Regions from separate parts of the Variovorax sp. F042 genome, predicted to be linked through region 2. Evidence: predicted binding sites of a transcription regulator. Region 2 holds the regulator's gene; the other holds the start of a gene.

Region 1 (7,589 bases), on a different contig from region 2:
AGCACATCCGTGTTCGATACCAAGCTGCCCGGTGGCGCCTCGCGGGTGTTCCGGCCACAGCCTTTCTTCAGTGCGCTTGTAGTGGAAAGCGATCCCGCCGTGGCGAGCCGCCTGAATAGCGTCCTGGGGGTCCTCGCGCCGGGACGGTGCGTGGTGCTAGTGCCCACGCGCGAAGAGGCCGATGCGATGCTGGACACGCTGTCCTTCGACCTGGTGTTCGTCGACATGCAGCTCTATCCGATCGGCGACGGCGCATCGCTGATCGCCGACGTGCGTGCGATGCAGCCACGCGCCCGGATCATTGCCCTGTCGGACACGGACGACCGGGATCTGGCCCTGTCCGCATTCGCCTCCGGGGCGACGGGCTACCTGCTGAGCGAGGCGGAAGACGCCGAGATCGCCTACGCGTTGCGCGCCCTGACGAGCGGCGGCGCCGTGCTGGACCCGCGAGTGGCGCGCCACGTGGTGGCCATGTTCGCCGAGACGCTGGCGGAGCCAATCCGCACCAGCGACTTCCACGCGGGCGGCGCCTTCCGCAAGCTCGAGCTCAGATCCCTGACCCCGGCGATTCCCGAGGGAACACGCCACGGTCTTCCAGGCTGACACCGACACGAAGGCGCTTCCTCTCGCGCGGCAGCTCGTGCTCGACGATGCAACGCCGGGCAAGGAGGAACGCCAGCCGCCGGGCATCCCAGGCCAGGAACATCGCCAGCAACGCGACGTCGCACACGGCCAGCGCGATCAGGGTGCGCCAGTCCCACAGCCAGTCGAACGAAGTCATGAGTCGGTAGAGGTGATGAATGCGAAGCCCCGAGATTGAGGTCTTCGCATTGCCTGCGAATTTCACCGTGTTACGGTGATCGCGGTTCAGGCTTCGCGGGTGCGCGTTACGGCGGGCACGAACATGTAGCCCTCGTTGCGCACGGTGCGGATCAGGTCGGCGCGCGTCTCGCCGGAGGCCAGCTTGCGGCGCAGGCGGCTGATCTGCACGTCGATGGCGCGGTCGTACGAATCGCTCTCGGCGCCGAGCGCGTACTGCACCAGCTGGTCGCGCGTCAGCACCCGCCGCGGGTGCTGCACCAGCGCGCGCAGCAGGCGGAACTCGCCGTCGGAGAGGTCCACCGGGCGGTCTTGCGGGTCATGCAGCAGCCGGGTTTCGAGGTCCATGCGCCAGCCTGCGAAGTACAGCACCTCGGGCTGCTGCGCTTCTTGCGCCGCAGGCGTGCCAGAAGGCGGCGGCACGGATTGTTGCGCCGGTAATCCGACAGCGGCCGCATGCGCAGTGCGCCGCAGCACGGTACGGATGCGCGCCAGCAGTTCGCGCGGATTGCAAGGCTTGGCCAGGTAGTCTTCCGCGCCGATCTCCAGGCCCACGATGCGGTCGATGTCCGTGCCCACGGCTGACAGCATGATGACGGGCGGCCCGCCGATGCGCTGCAGCTCGCGCAGCGCGCTCAGGCCGTCTTCGCCGGGCATCATCACGTCGAGCACGATCAGCGCGTAGTCGGCCTGCGCGAGCCGCTCGCGCATCTCCGCGGGATGGCCGGCCGCATCGACATGGAAGCCGTGCTTCTCCAGAAAGGACGCCACCAGGCTGCGGATGCCGGCGTCGTCGTCGACGATGAGGATTCGGGTAGACAGGTTCACGTTACGGCGGATCGGGTAGCGGATCATAGGCCGGGCGCGGCCTCCGCCCGAAGCCCCGCGAGCCTTGAAATAATTTGCAATGCGCTGAAATCCGGCTGCAACATCCGCTTCACAGACTCGTGCGCTCGAACGTTTGCGCATGCCCCCCCGCCTCGCGCATGCGCGCTGACAGCTGGGAGAAAAAAGATGGGAACGCAAAGATCGAGCCATGCCGGCGTGACATCGCTTCCCGTCCGTGCCAGCATCAACCCATGAACTCCCAAGGTACCGCGCGCCGCTGGTCGGGCCCGCCGCTCGCGTGGCAAATCATGGGCCTGCTGCTGGGCGGGCTGGTGGTGGCGCAAGTCGTGACACTGGCGCTGACCGTGCTTCTCCCGCCGCAACCACAGCGCCAATGGGAGATGGGCGACATCGCGCGCGTGCTGTCTGGCCGGAGCGCCGAAGGCCGCAACGCGAACCTGCTGCAGCGCACGCTGCAGGCGAACGCGCCCCAACCCAAGGGACAAGGCTGGCTGACATCCGAACGCTCGCGGCGCGACCTCGCGCAGCTGCTGACGCGCGACGAAGCCGAGGTGCGGCTGTACTTCTTCACGCCGCTGCCATTCGCGGGCGCCACGGGGCCTGTCGCGGCGACGGAGAACGGGCATGACGCAGCGCAGCCGGTGCCGCGCCGCATCGCCGATACCTTCGCCGGAGCCGGCTTTCTGCGGGTCCAGGCGAGGGGTGGGCCGGGGGGTGGCGGTGGCGGACCGGGAGGACCCGGTGGACCTGGAGGCATGGCGTTTCCGGGTGGGATGAGTCCCTCGGGCGGCGGCTTCGGCACTGACAGGGGCCCGAGAGGGAACACCACAGGCACTCCACCGCCGCCGCCTGGCGGCACGACAACGAATTCCGCGCCGGGCAACGCGCCGGCCACTGCACCGGATGCACCAGTCGGTACATCCGCCCCCACGCCCGCGGCCGGAAACCCTCCAGGCAGCACGGTAGCGGCGCCCCCTGGTAGCGGCGCAGGCCCCGTCGGCACACAACCATCGCCCGGGCCGGCAGCACCGAACACGGCGACTGCGCCGGGCTCAACGACCGCGCCGGGCGCGCCCGGTGCCGCCCCTCCACCGGGCCTCTCGCCCACGGCGCCGCCATCGGGTCCCGCTCAAGGCCAGCCCGGAGCCCCTTCCATACAGTCAGGGCCCTCCATGCGAGCCTTGCCGCCGGTCATCGAAAGCCACCCACGCCGCGAGGCCCCCGCCAGGGCTGAGGCGCCTGTTGCAGCCCCTCCCGCGCAGTCGCCGCGCGCCGAGCCCGCCACGCGGCCGTCCTCGGCCAGCACGCCACCGGCGACTGCGGCCGCACCGCCACGCGTCGTCACCCCCGCCGAACCGCCCCGTGCGTCCAGAGACACCGACACGACGATCACGACGCCCATTGCGACCACCGAGAACGAGCGCCCCGCCGCGCGCGGCCTCTTCGGGCTCGCTCCCGCGCCGTTCGTCGAAGGCGACTTCATCGCCGCGGTCTACACGCCCGAAGGCAGTTGGGTGGTCGTGCAGCCGGTGCCCGAGTCTTTTCCGAACGCGTGGCAGCGCCGCGTGCTGTTGTGGTTCCTGATTGCCGCGGCAATCGTCGCCCCTGCGGGCTGGCTGTTCTCGCGCCGATTGGTGCGGCCGATTGCCGGCTTCGCACGCGCGGCCGACCAGCTGGGCCGCGACCCGGCAGCCCCGGTGCTGGCACTGGAGGGCCCCGCCGAGATCGGCCGCGCAGCACAGGCCTTCAACCGCATGCAGGCGCGGCTGCGCAGCTTCGTCGACGACCGCACGGTGATGATCGGCGCCATCAGCCACGACCTGCGCACGCCCCTCACGCGGCTGCGCTTTCGCATCGAGGACGTGCCCGACGACGTGCGCGCCGGCATGCTCGAAGACGTCCAGGAGATGGAGCTGATGATCGGCTCCGTGCTCAGCTTCATCCGCGATGCCTCGGTGGTGAGCGCGCGAGAGCGCATGGACCTCTCGAGCCTTGTCGAGGACGTGGTCGAGCAGGCCATCTTCGTCGGCAAGAACGTGCAGCTGCGACGCGTCGAGAGCGCGCAGGTGGAGGTTGACCCCATCGGCATGCGCCGCGTGCTCGACAACCTGATCGAGAACGCCGTCAAGTACGGGCACCTGGCACGCGTGCGGCTGTTCACCGATGGGCATGACGCCGTGGTCGAGATCGGCGACCGTGGGCCGGGGCTGCCCGCAAACGAAATCGAGCAGGTGTTCAAGCCGTTCTATCGCACCGCGCAGGCGCGGTCCTCGCGTGCTGCGGGCAGCGGCCTTGGTCTGGCGGTATGCCGCTCCATCGCGCGCGCGCATGGCGGCGATGTCGTGCTGAGATCCGGCTCGCACGGGCTTGTTGCGCAGGTTCGCGTGCCGCTGGCGCTCGAGGCGCAACGGCTGGCGTCTGCGGCGCACTGAGCAACGCCGGCGCATACGCGCGATGACACCACCCTTCAGATGCCATGGCACGCGCCGCCGCGCGTCATAACGAAGCGGCACGAACGGGTCCGCGCCTTTACCTCCTGAAACACCTGTCGAAACACGCATGAACCACCGCAGGACGGGTGGCATGCGGACTGCAGAAAGAAGCTCGTCCCGGTGAGTTTTTCCGGGCGCACTTTTCTCAACAGCAGGAGTTTCACAATGAACCATCGTTCCTTCGCACGCAACGTGCAAAAGGGTTTCACCCTCATCGAGTTGATGATCGTCGTGGCGATCATCGGCATTCTGGCTGCCGTGGCGCTGCCGGCCTATCAGGACTACACGGTGCGTGCGCGTGTGACTGAAGGCCTCGGGCTCGCTCAGGGCGCGAAGACCATGGTGGCTACTGACGGCACCAGCACTACGGAACTGGCCAATGTGCTGACGACGTGGAATGCGCAAAACAGCAACACCGGCGCGAACTCCAAGTTCGTCAACAGCGTGCAGATCGCGGACGGCGGCATCATCACCGTGACGTTCAACGCGACCGCGACCGGTGTCGCGACGGGTGCCAACACGATCATCCTTTCGCCCTATGTGCGCTCGGCCGGCGCAGGCACGGCGGTCACGCTGGCTACGGCTCTGTCCACGGGAGTGAGTGGCGCTATCGACTGGGCCTGCACCAGCGCCACCAACGTCTCCGCAACGAACGCCAACATGTCGGCCACCGCGGGCACGCTGCTCGCCAAGTACGCCCCCGCGACCTGCCGCTGATTCGCGAGCGAATCTTGCATCAGCCACCCTCGGGTGGCTTTTTTGCGTTTGCTTCAGAACGATGAGTCTCTTGCGCACTGGCCTTCAGGTACGCAGCCTCCACCATCGCCTCGCACTTTTCCGCGCCCGCCGTCTCGTAGCAGCTCCGCTGAAAAATCCGGTACACATCGAGCGCCACACGCGCCGCCATTCGCTCGCCGGTCTTCGATGATGGCGCTTCAGCGCATTCATAGAGATCAGGCACTCCCGCTGTATTGCATTTCTGCTGCGCGACGATCACGTAGCGAGCCACGACGCTTGCGCCGAAGTCGGCCTGCTCGTCATCCGGCACATGCGAGCCCCCACAACCTGCCAGCACCACAAGCATGAGAGCGGAACATGCGATCAAACCAGGCAACCGCATGCCTACGGTTCGCCGCATCCCGCCCTCATGCCCTGAATCTGCTGGCAAGCCACCGGATGCCCCAACGACGCCGCCTTGGCGATCCACATGATGGCGAGGCTGTCGTCCTTCGGTACGCCCAGGCCCGATGCATGGCAGTTGCCCAGCCACTGCATTGCGTCGGCATTGCCTTGCGCAGCCGCCAGGTCGAACCAGTAGACGGCCGCATCGAAGTGGCCCGCGACGAAGAACATCCCGCCGACATCGGCCTGCGAGTTCGCATCACCGCTGTCGGCCTTCACGATCATGTGCAGGTCTTCGTCAGACAGCTCAAGCTTGATCAGACCAACGATTTGCGCGAAGGCGAGCATCGCCCGTCCCCGTGCGTCTTCCTTGTGCTTGGCGATGGTGCCGTCGGACACGCGACGCCACAGCGTGCGCTTGCTGATGCCGGTCATCGCGATGGCGGCCTCGAGGCTGATGGCGTCCGACCTCAGCTCCGGGCCGCCCTCGGGCTCGAGGCCGTCGTGCACATGCGGCAACGTCTCGCTCTCAGTCGCCTTCCGGCGTCGGCTGCTGCGAGGCAGCCGCTGCCGTACCGTCATTTCCGGGATGCACTGCCAGGGGGTGGTGGCCTGCCGCCGTCCTGCGCGGGCTTGGTGAAGCCTGCCTTGGTCATGCACGCGGTCATCGCGGTCTCGTCGGGGCCGCCGTTCGAATCCTTGGCCACGCTGGCCGCGCAGGTCTTCAACGCAGCATCAACAGCCGAGTTGCCGCCAGTGCTGCCGGTGCTTGCACTGCTGCTTTCCGTGGTCGTCGACGCAGCCCAAGCCGCGGCCGAACATCCCACCAGACACGCCATCCCAAGGGACAGCAGCAACATCTTCTTTTTCATCGATCACTTCTCCTGAACATCGGTCGATCCGATACAGCAGTGATGCTGGGCAACAAAGTCGGAGAAACGTCGGATTCACTGCACCCACGCGCACACAAACCCCAACGCATCAGCCAGCTTTCTCCCAAATTGCATGTTCGACTCGGCGTCCAGGAAGTTTCTGATTGCTTCCGGTACACGAGGAGAAGAACCACCATGACGCGGCTGCAGAAGAAGCCTCCAGAGCTCCGTGCGCGAGCGCCCGGCTTCACCTTGATCGAGGTGATGGTCACCGTGGCGATCGTGGCGATCCTGGCGTCCCTCGCCCTGCCCTCCTACACGGACTACGTCCGGCGCGGCCGCATCCCGGAGGCGACCTCCAATCTCTCTGCCAGCAACGCAAAGATGGAGCAGTGGTTCCAGGATGCCAAGAGCTACTACGCCACCGGGTCCACCAGTGCATGCGGCGTGAGCATCTCGAATACCAACCTGAAGTACTTCACGCTCACCTGCTCGCCCAGCTCGTCCACGAGCTACACCATCACTGCCACCGGCACGTCCACCATGGCCGGCTTCGTCTACACCATCGACCAGGACGGCACGCGGACTACCACCATCACCGGCGTGTCCGGATGGACCGCAACCTCGTCGAGTTGCTGGATCACAACCAGGGGCGGGAGTTGCTGATGCGCATGCGGCAGCCTTCGTCGGCGGGGTTCAGCTTGATCGAGTTGATGGTGGCTATCACGCTCTTGGCGATCCTGACTTTGCTGGCCACACCCGGGTTCAGTGACTGGACACGCAACAACCGCCTGCGCAGCACGGCCGAGTCGCTGCGCTCCGATCTGCAGACGGCCAGGGCGGAAGCCATCCGCCGCAACACCGGCACGCGATTGCAGTTCGTCAGCTCACTGGACGCCAGTTGCGCGTTGAGTACCAGCGTGGCGATCTGGGTGGTGAACGCCGGCATCTCCCAGACACCGGCCGGCGCCTGCGGCAATGCCCCGAGCGCCACCAGCACGCCCTACCTGATCAGCAAGAGCCCGATCGAATCCAGCAAGAGCTCGGATCTGGTGCTTACCGCAACGCGCAGCACCGTAGGCTTCGATGCATTGGGCCGCCAGTCGGCCACGAGCAACCCGACCACGTCGGTCGCCACGCTGACGGTGCAGCTGACCAGCGCCAGCAGCACCTGCGTCGCCTCCGGCGGCTCGGTGCGCTGCCTGAACGTGATCGTCTCGCCGGGCGGTGATGCCCGCATCTGCGACCCCGCGCGCAGCGGGAGCACCGACCCCATGACCTGCTGACCATGCCGCGCCGCCAAACACCTTCATCCGCCACGGACGGCTTCACCCTCATCGAGGTGATGGCCGCGCTGCTCATTTTCGCGATCGGCCTGCTGGGCATCACCGGCCTCTATGCCAGCGCAGCGCGCACCGCTACCGGTGCCGAATTC
Region 2 (7,589 bases):
TCGCAAATGACCGACGCCTACAAGGTGGCTGGCGTGCCGGCAATGGCCGTGGCCGGCCGCTGGTACGTGGACGGCGAAACCGCCGGCAACATGACCAAAGTGCTTCAGGTCGTGAACTATCTGATCGGCGAAGCGAAGAAGGGCTGACCCCCCAGGATCGCGGTCCGGCGGAGCCGGTTCCGCGGTGTTCCAGGAAGAAAGTCAAGCCCGCATCGGCGGGCTTTTTCATCTGTGCGTGCGGGGCTGACGCAATCAGCCGCATACAATGCCGAGCAAGTTTCGTGCCTCTATGACATTGCACTCTCACCCCACCACTACCTTCCTCCGTCGCATCGGCCGCCTGGCCGCCGGCGCGCTGTTGCTGGCCGGCCTTGCCTCGGGCGCACTGGCCGAAACCGCCGACCGCACCAAGCCGATGAACATCGAGTCGGACTCGATGCGCTACGACGACCTGAAGCAGACCAGCGTGTTCACCGGTAACGTGCTCGTTACGAAGGGCACGATCATCATCCGCGGCGCACGCATGGATGTACGCCAGGACCCCGAGGGCTACCAGTACGGCGTGGTCACGGCGGCACCGGGCAAGCGGGCCTACTACAAGCAGAAACGCAATGCGCCCGACGAGTGGATCGAGGGCGAGTCGGAAGTCATCGAGTACGACAGCCGCGCCGACAACGTCAAGTTCATCCGCAACGCCACCATGCGCCGCCTGCTTGGCGCTACGCCGAACGACGAGAGCCAGGGCGCGCTGATTGTCTACGACCAGAGCAACGACACCTACACGGTCAACGGTTCCACTGTGCCGCCGAACACCGCCGTCAACGCGTCCACCCCGGGCGGGCGCGTCAAGACCATCCTGACCCCCAAGGCCGCCACCGCACCGGCAGCCGGTGCCTCAGCTCCGGCCGGCGCGAAGGCGGCGCCGCCGGCGCCCACGCCCGCACCCGGCAAGGGCCTGCGCCAGAGCACCACGCTCAGTGACCAGGGAGAAACCCGCAAGTGATCGAAACCGCAGGAACGCAGGACGCCAACGGCGCACCGGGCAGCCGCCTGATCGCGCGCGGCCTGAAGAAGAGCTACGGCAGCCGCACGGTCGTGAAAGACGTCTCGCTCGACGTGCAGAAGGGCGAAGTCGTCGGGTTGCTCGGGCCGAACGGCGCGGGCAAGACCACCTCGTTCTACATGATCGTGGGGCTGGTGCGCGCCGACGCGGGCGACATCAGCATCGACGGCGAGCCCATCGCCCACATGCCGATCCATCGCCGCGCCCGCATGGGCCTGAGCTACCTGCCGCAGGAAGCCTCGATCTTCCGCAAGCTCACGGTCGAGGAAAACGTGCGCGCCGTGCTCGAGCTCCAGAGCGAGCCCGACGAGAACGGCAAGATGGCGCCGCTGTCGAAGCAGCACATGGACGAGCGCCTGGCCGAGCTGCTGGCCGACCTGCGCGTCGACCACCTGCGCGATTCGCCCGCGCTCGCGCTGTCGGGCGGCGAGCGCCGCCGCGTCGAAATTGCGCGTGCGCTGGCTACGCAGCCGCGCTTCATCCTGCTGGACGAGCCCTTCGCCGGCATCGACCCGATCGCGGTGATCGAGATCCAGCGGATCATCAGCTTCCTGAAAGAGCGCGGCATCGGCGTGCTCATCACCGACCACAACGTGCGTGAAACGCTGGGCATCTGCGATCACGCTTTCATCATCAGCGACGGGCATGTGCTGGCACAAGGCACACCCTCGGAGATCGTCGACAACGCCGAAGTACGCAGGGTGTACTTGGGCGAACACTTCCGCATGTAAGGGCGGGAGCGGTTCCCATGAAGCAAGGGCTATCCCTTCGCGTCTCGCAGCATCTGGCGTTGACGCCACAGCTGCAGCAGTCGATCAGGCTGCTTCAACTCTCCACGCTCGAACTGAGCCAGGAGGTGGAGCAGATGCTCGACGAGAACCCGTTCCTCGAGCGCACGGCTGAAGAAGCGGCGCGCGAGGAATTCGGGCTCGACACGGCCGATGCCCCGGTGCCGCGCGACGACGGCGGCGATAGCGGCGACGGCGAAAGCGACTTCGCTTCGCCCGCCGCCAGCGCGTCCACTGCTTCCACCGAAACCAGCACCACCACCACGGCCGACACCGACGGCCCCGCTGCCGAGATCACCGAGCGCGAGCCCGACTGGGAAGGCGACGGCACCGTCGACATGGCGCCCGACGACAGCGAATGGGGCAGCGATGCGCCCGCGCGCCAGAACAACCTCGGCGACGACGAACGTGCCGACGCCACCGAACTCGCGCGCAGCCAGGAGTCGCTGCAGTCCTTCCTGCACCGCCAGGCCCTGAGCCTGCGCCTGAACGAGAACGACAGCGCCGCGCTGCGCTTTCTCATCGAATCGCTCAACGACGACGGCTACCTGGAAGACTCGCTGCCCGCACTGGCCTCGGGCCTGGCCGGCGACGACAACGACCAGTTCGACGACCTCGTGCATCACTTTCAGGTGGCGCTCGGCCTGCTGCAAAGCCTGGAACCCGCCGGCGTCGGCGCTCGCGACCTCGGCGAATGCCTGGGCATCCAGCTGCGTGCCCTGGCCCGCGAGGACGAGACCGACGAGGAAGAGCTGGTCCGCAAGACCGCCATCGCCATCTGCAAGCAGCCAATGGAGCTGCTCGCGCGCCGCGACTTCAAGCGCCTGGCCACGCTCACCCGCAGCAACGAGGAGCTGGTGCGCTCGGCGCTGCAGATCATCGCGCGGCTCGAGCCCAAGCCGGGTCGGCGCTTCGTCGACGTCGAGCGCAACATCGTCATTCCCGACGTGATCGTCACCAAGACGGGCCGCGGCACCAATGTGAAGTTCCGCGTCATGCTGAACCCCGAGGTGATGCCGCGCCTGCGCGTGCACGACATCTATGCCGGCGCACTCAAGTCGCACAAGGGCGAAGGCAGCCAGGCGCTGTCGCAGCGGCTGCAGGAGGCGCGCTGGTTCATCAAGAACATCCAGCAGCGCTTCGACACCATCCTGCGCGTGAGCAACGCCATCGTCGAGCGGCAGAAGAGCTACTTCGTGCACGGCGAACTCGCGATGCGCCCGCTGGTGCTGCGCGAGATCGCCGACGAACTGGGCCTGCACGAATCGACCATCTCGCGCGTGACCACCGCCAAGTACATGGCCACGCCCTTCGGCACGGTCGAGCTCAAGTACTTCTTCGGCTCGGCGCTGGGCACCGAAACCGGCGGCAATGCGTCGAGCACCGCGGTGCGCGCGCTGATCAAGCAGTTCGTCAGCTCCGAGAGCATCAAGAAGCCGCTGTCGGACAGCCAGATCTCCGAGATGCTGAAAGAGCAGGGCATCGAGTGCGCGCGCCGCACCGTGGCCAAGTACCGCGAGGCGCTGCGCATCGCGCCCGCCAACCTGCGCAAGGCCCTGTAGAAAGCCACCGATGACCCGTCGCCTGCCGTCGCTTTCGCGTTGTGGGCATTGGGTTTTCGTCATGGCTGCGGTCTTGCTGTTCGCAGGCTGCGCCACATTGCCCGACGAGGCGCCGCGCCCGCCCACCAAGGCCATGGCCGTGTCAGCCGACACCGCGCTCGGCAAGATCGCGCTGGCCTCCCAGCCCGACCCCGACCTGAGCGGCTTTCGCCTCATGCCCGGCGGCGACTTCGCCTTCGACACCCGTATCCAGCTGGCCCGCCGCGCGCAGCTCACGCTCGACGTGCAGTACTACCAGATCGAGAACGACGAGACCGGCCGCTACCTGATGCGCACCCTGCGCGACGCCGCCCAGCGCGGCGTGCGCGTGCGGCTGCTGATGGACGACCTCTACACCTCCGGCGAAGACGAGCTGCTGCTCGGCCTGGCCGCCACGCCCAACGTGGAGCTGCGCCTGTTCAACCCGTTCCCGGCCGGGCGCGGCAGCCTGCTGAAGCGCTTCAGCGCGTCGCTCTTCGACTTCAGCCGCGTCAACCGCCGCATGCACAACAAGCTGTTCATTGCCGACGGCGCGATGGCGGTGGCGGGCGGGCGCAACATCGGCAACCAGTATTTCAGGCGCACGGCGGGGGAGAACTTCCTCGACCTCGACACCTTCGTCACCGGCGCGCTGATCCCGCGGCTGGGCAGCCTGTTCGACCAGTACTGGAACAGCATCTACGTGCGGCCGATCCAGTCGGTGGTGGCCAGCGACCTGTCGCGCGAGGAGCTGCAGAAGCGCTTCGACGTCGCCACCGGCCTCGACACCACGCCACCACCGCCGCCGCCCGCGCCCAACGACCTGCTTGGCTACAGCCCGATGGCGGAAGACCTGAACGCCGGCAAGCTCGGACTGATCTGGGCCACCGCAGAGGCCTACGCCGATTCGCCCGAGCGCGTGATCGGCAAGACCACGTCCTACGGCGGCGTGCCGCTGCTGGACGTCGACAGCGTGCGCTACAACGTGGTCGAGCAGATGCGCCGTGCGCGCTCCGAGGTGACCATCGTCTCGCCCTACCTCATTCCGGGCGCCTCGGGGCTGGAGGTGATGCGCGAGATCCGCGGCCGCAACGTGAAGATCAGCGTCGTCACCAATTCGCTGGCCGCCACCGACGAGCCGCTGGTGCACACCGCCTACCGCCGCTACCGGCCCGACATGCTCAAGCTCGGCGCCGACCTCTACGAACTGAGCTCCACGCGCACCCGGCGCAGCGTGCGGCTCGGCCTGTTCGGCACCTCGGTAGGCAGGCTGCATGCCAAGTCGGCGGTGATCGACCGGCGCATTCTTTTCGTCGGCTCGATGAATTTCGATCCGCGCTCGGAGACGCACAACACCGAGATCGGTCTCTTCATCCGCAGCCCCGAGATGGCGCAACAGGCGCTCAAGCTCATCGACGTGCTCAAGCAGCAGGGCGCCTACCGGCTGCGCTTTGCCGAGGGCAGCAACGAGTCGCGCATCGAATGGGTCAGCGACGACGCCGGCAAGCTCACCGTGCTGAGCGAGGAGCCCGACTCCGGCTTCTGGGACCGGACCATGCTCGAATTGCTGGCGCCGCTGACGCCGGAGAGCCTGTTGTAGCGTCGGCTCAGTTGCCGCGCACGGCCGACCAGATCAGCCGCAGGCCCAGCAGCCCCATCACGCCGCCGGCGGCCCGGTCGATCCAGACCTTGTAGCGCAGGTAGGTCGAGCGTGGCGCTGCCGAGGAAAGCGCCAGCGCCACGATGGCGTACCAGCCCGTCTCGATGCAGAAGATGACCGCCGGCACCGCCAGTGCGAGCACCAGCGGCACCTCGCGCGGCAGGAAGGCCGCGAAGATGCTGGCGTAGACCACGGCAGTCTTCGGGTTGCTGACCTGCGTGGCCAGGCCCAGCAGGAAGGTGCGGCCGCTGCGGCCCTGCTGGCGCGGCGACCCGTCCGTCTCTTGCGCCGCCACGGCCAGCGGCTGCCGCGCGCCGCTCCAGATGCGAAAGCCCAGGTAGACGAGGTAGGCGCCCCCCAGGCCCTTGATGGCCACGTACAGCGCCGGCACGGCCAGGAACGCCGCCTGCAGCCCGGCCAGCGCGGCGATCGCGAAGACCAGCCCGCCGGCACCCATGCCCAGCGCTGCGGCCAGTCCGTCGGTGCGCGAGGTCACGGCGGTGCGGGCCACCATCACGAAGCTGGGGCCGGGACTCATCGCGCCCACAGTCATGGCGCCGGCGATGCCGAGCAGCGAAAGGGTGGTGTCCATCATGGCCTTGCCTTCTCCGGTGTCACTGCACGTTGACCGCTTCGACCTGCACCAGCAGCTTCACCTTGTTCTCGAAGCCGAAGTTCAGCCCCCAGGTGATGCCCCAGTCGCTGCGCTCCACGGTCGTCTCGAAGTCGCCGCCGCACACCTGGCGGTTGATCAGCGGGCTCAGGTAGCAGTTGAAGCGCACGGCCTTCAGCGTCACCGGCTTGGTCTGGCCCATCAGCGTGAGCGTGCCCGGCACGTCGACCACCTTGCCGCCGCTGAAGTCGATGCGGTCGGCCACGAAGCGGCCGGTCGGAAACTCGGCCACGTTGAAGAAGTCCTTGCTTTGCACGTGGCGGTTGAGCAGGTCGACGCCGGTGTTGATGGAGCTGATGTCCATCGTGATGTCGACCTTGCCGCTGGCGCCGGTACCGTCGATCTGCACGGAGCCGTCCTTGGTGCTGAAGCGGCCCCGGTTGGTGGTGGTGCCGTAGTGGCCCATTTCATACATCACGAAGGTGTGCGTCGGGTCGACCACGTAGTTGGCGTTTTTCACCGGCCCGCCCGCGGGCTTGGCGGCCACGGCCGGCGCGGTGTATTCGGGCCCTTGTGGTTGCTGCTGTGCCGTGGCGCCGGTGAACGCGGCGGCCGACAGGGCCGCGGCGAGAAGGAGCTTTTTCATGGCGTTGGTTGTGTGGGTCATGAAAGAGAAAAGTGAGTGAGGGGAGGGCAGGCCCATTCGGCCGTTCACAGCGGCCCGAGGCCTGTAAGCGTGAACTTGAAGCGCACCTGCACCTCGTTGCCGACCATCGAGGTGTCGGTCCATTCGCCGTCGCCCACCTTGTAGTCGAGCCGCTGGATCGTAAAGCTTCCGGTGGCCACCGCGTAGTTGCCGCCGGCCGCCGCGATGCTGACGGGCACCGTCACGTACTTGGCCGTGCCCTTGATGGTGAGCTTGCCCGCCATCTCGAACTTGCCGTCGCCCAGCGCCTTGATGGCGCTCGACTGGAAGCTTGCCTGCGGGAAATGCGCGGCGTCGAACCATGGCTGCTTGGGCAACTCGGCATCGCTCATCGGAACGCCGAAGCCTGCGCTGGCCGTGTCGATCTGCAGCGCGACGCTGCCGCCCTCGGGCTTCTTCGGATCGAAGGCGACGTGTGCGTCGAACTTCTTGAACGTGCCTTCCACCGGCACGCCCATCTGCTTGGTGACGAACACGATCTGGCTCTTGTCGGCAACGAGCTTCGCGGCCGCGGGCTCGGCGCTGGCTGGTAGCGCGATGGCGAAGGCCAGCGCCGCGAGCGGCGGCAAGAGGCGGAAAAACAGTCGCTTCATCATCGAGCAGATTCCTTGCGTGGCCCGGGCCACATGCGTTTCAGAAGACCGTCGCGGTCGATCCAGTGGTGCTTGAGCACCGCCACCACGTGCAGCAGCGTGACGCCCGCCAGCACGAAGGCGCAGTTGCGGTGCAACGGCTGCAGCACCGCCTCGGCGAAGTCGTGGTCGACCGGCACGAAGTCGGGCAGCGGCAGCACGCCGAACCACGCGACCGGCATGCCCATGGCCGAGCTGTAAGCCCAGCCGGACAGCGGCACCGCGAAGAACAGCAGGTACATCAGCGTGTGGCTGATGCGGTAGCTCGCCAGCTGCAGCCGCGTCATGCCCGGCGGGAGCGCCGGCGGACGGTGCCCCAGCCGCCACAGCAGCCGCAGCGCCGAGAGCGCGAGGATCGTGATGCCCGCCCACTTGTGCCAGCTGTACACCTTCAGCCGCAGCGGCGAGAACGGCAGGCCCGTCATGTAGAGCCCGACGCCGAACGAACCGACGATCAGGGCCGCAAGCAGCCAGTGCAGCGCGATCGCGAGCGGGTCGTAGCGCGGGTCGGCGGCGGGGGGAGGGGGGGATGTGTCGGTGGACATCG

The links. Region 2 encodes sigma-54, which starts transcription at its own class of promoters, with help from an activator protein. Its sites were predicted from a motif close to TGGCANGNAANCTGCTTT; they were not measured.
Region 1: ACZYSP_RS22515 (pilin) is a predicted target of sigma-54. The motif match lies at 4,248-4,265, and genes of this name have one in related genera.

The regions. Positions count from the first base shown of each region.
Region 1 is NZ_JBVASX010000007.1:238,285-245,873, forward strand. It holds gene ACZYSP_RS22495 (response regulator) at 10-603, shown strand; gene ACZYSP_RS22500 (hypothetical protein) at 548-847, opposite strand; gene ACZYSP_RS22505 (response regulator) at 868-1,674, opposite strand; gene ACZYSP_RS22510 (ATP-binding protein) at 1,899-4,100, shown strand; gene ACZYSP_RS22515 (pilin) at 4,326-4,877, shown strand; gene ACZYSP_RS22520 (hypothetical protein) at 4,897-5,244, opposite strand; gene ACZYSP_RS22525 (hypothetical protein) at 5,283-5,792, opposite strand; gene ACZYSP_RS22530 (hypothetical protein) at 5,937-6,170, shown strand; gene ACZYSP_RS22535 (type IV pilin protein) at 6,350-6,820, shown strand; gene ACZYSP_RS22540 (GspH/FimT family pseudopilin) at 6,766-7,440, shown strand; gene pilV (type IV pilus modification protein PilV) at 7,443-7,589, shown strand, end outside.
Region 2 is NZ_JBVASX010000003.1:160,057-167,645, reverse strand. It holds gene ACZYSP_RS13630 (thiol:disulfide interchange protein DsbA/DsbL) at 1-147, shown strand, start outside; gene lptA (lipopolysaccharide transport periplasmic protein LptA) at 290-1,003, shown strand; gene lptB (LPS export ABC transporter ATP-binding protein) at 1,000-1,794, shown strand; gene rpoN (RNA polymerase factor sigma-54) at 1,812-3,413, shown strand; gene ACZYSP_RS13610 (phospholipase D family protein) at 3,424-5,031, shown strand; gene ACZYSP_RS13605 (LysE family translocator) at 5,039-5,686, opposite strand; gene ACZYSP_RS13600 (YceI family protein) at 5,706-6,350, opposite strand; gene ACZYSP_RS13595 (YceI family protein) at 6,416-7,003, opposite strand; gene ACZYSP_RS13590 (cytochrome b) at 7,003-7,587, opposite strand.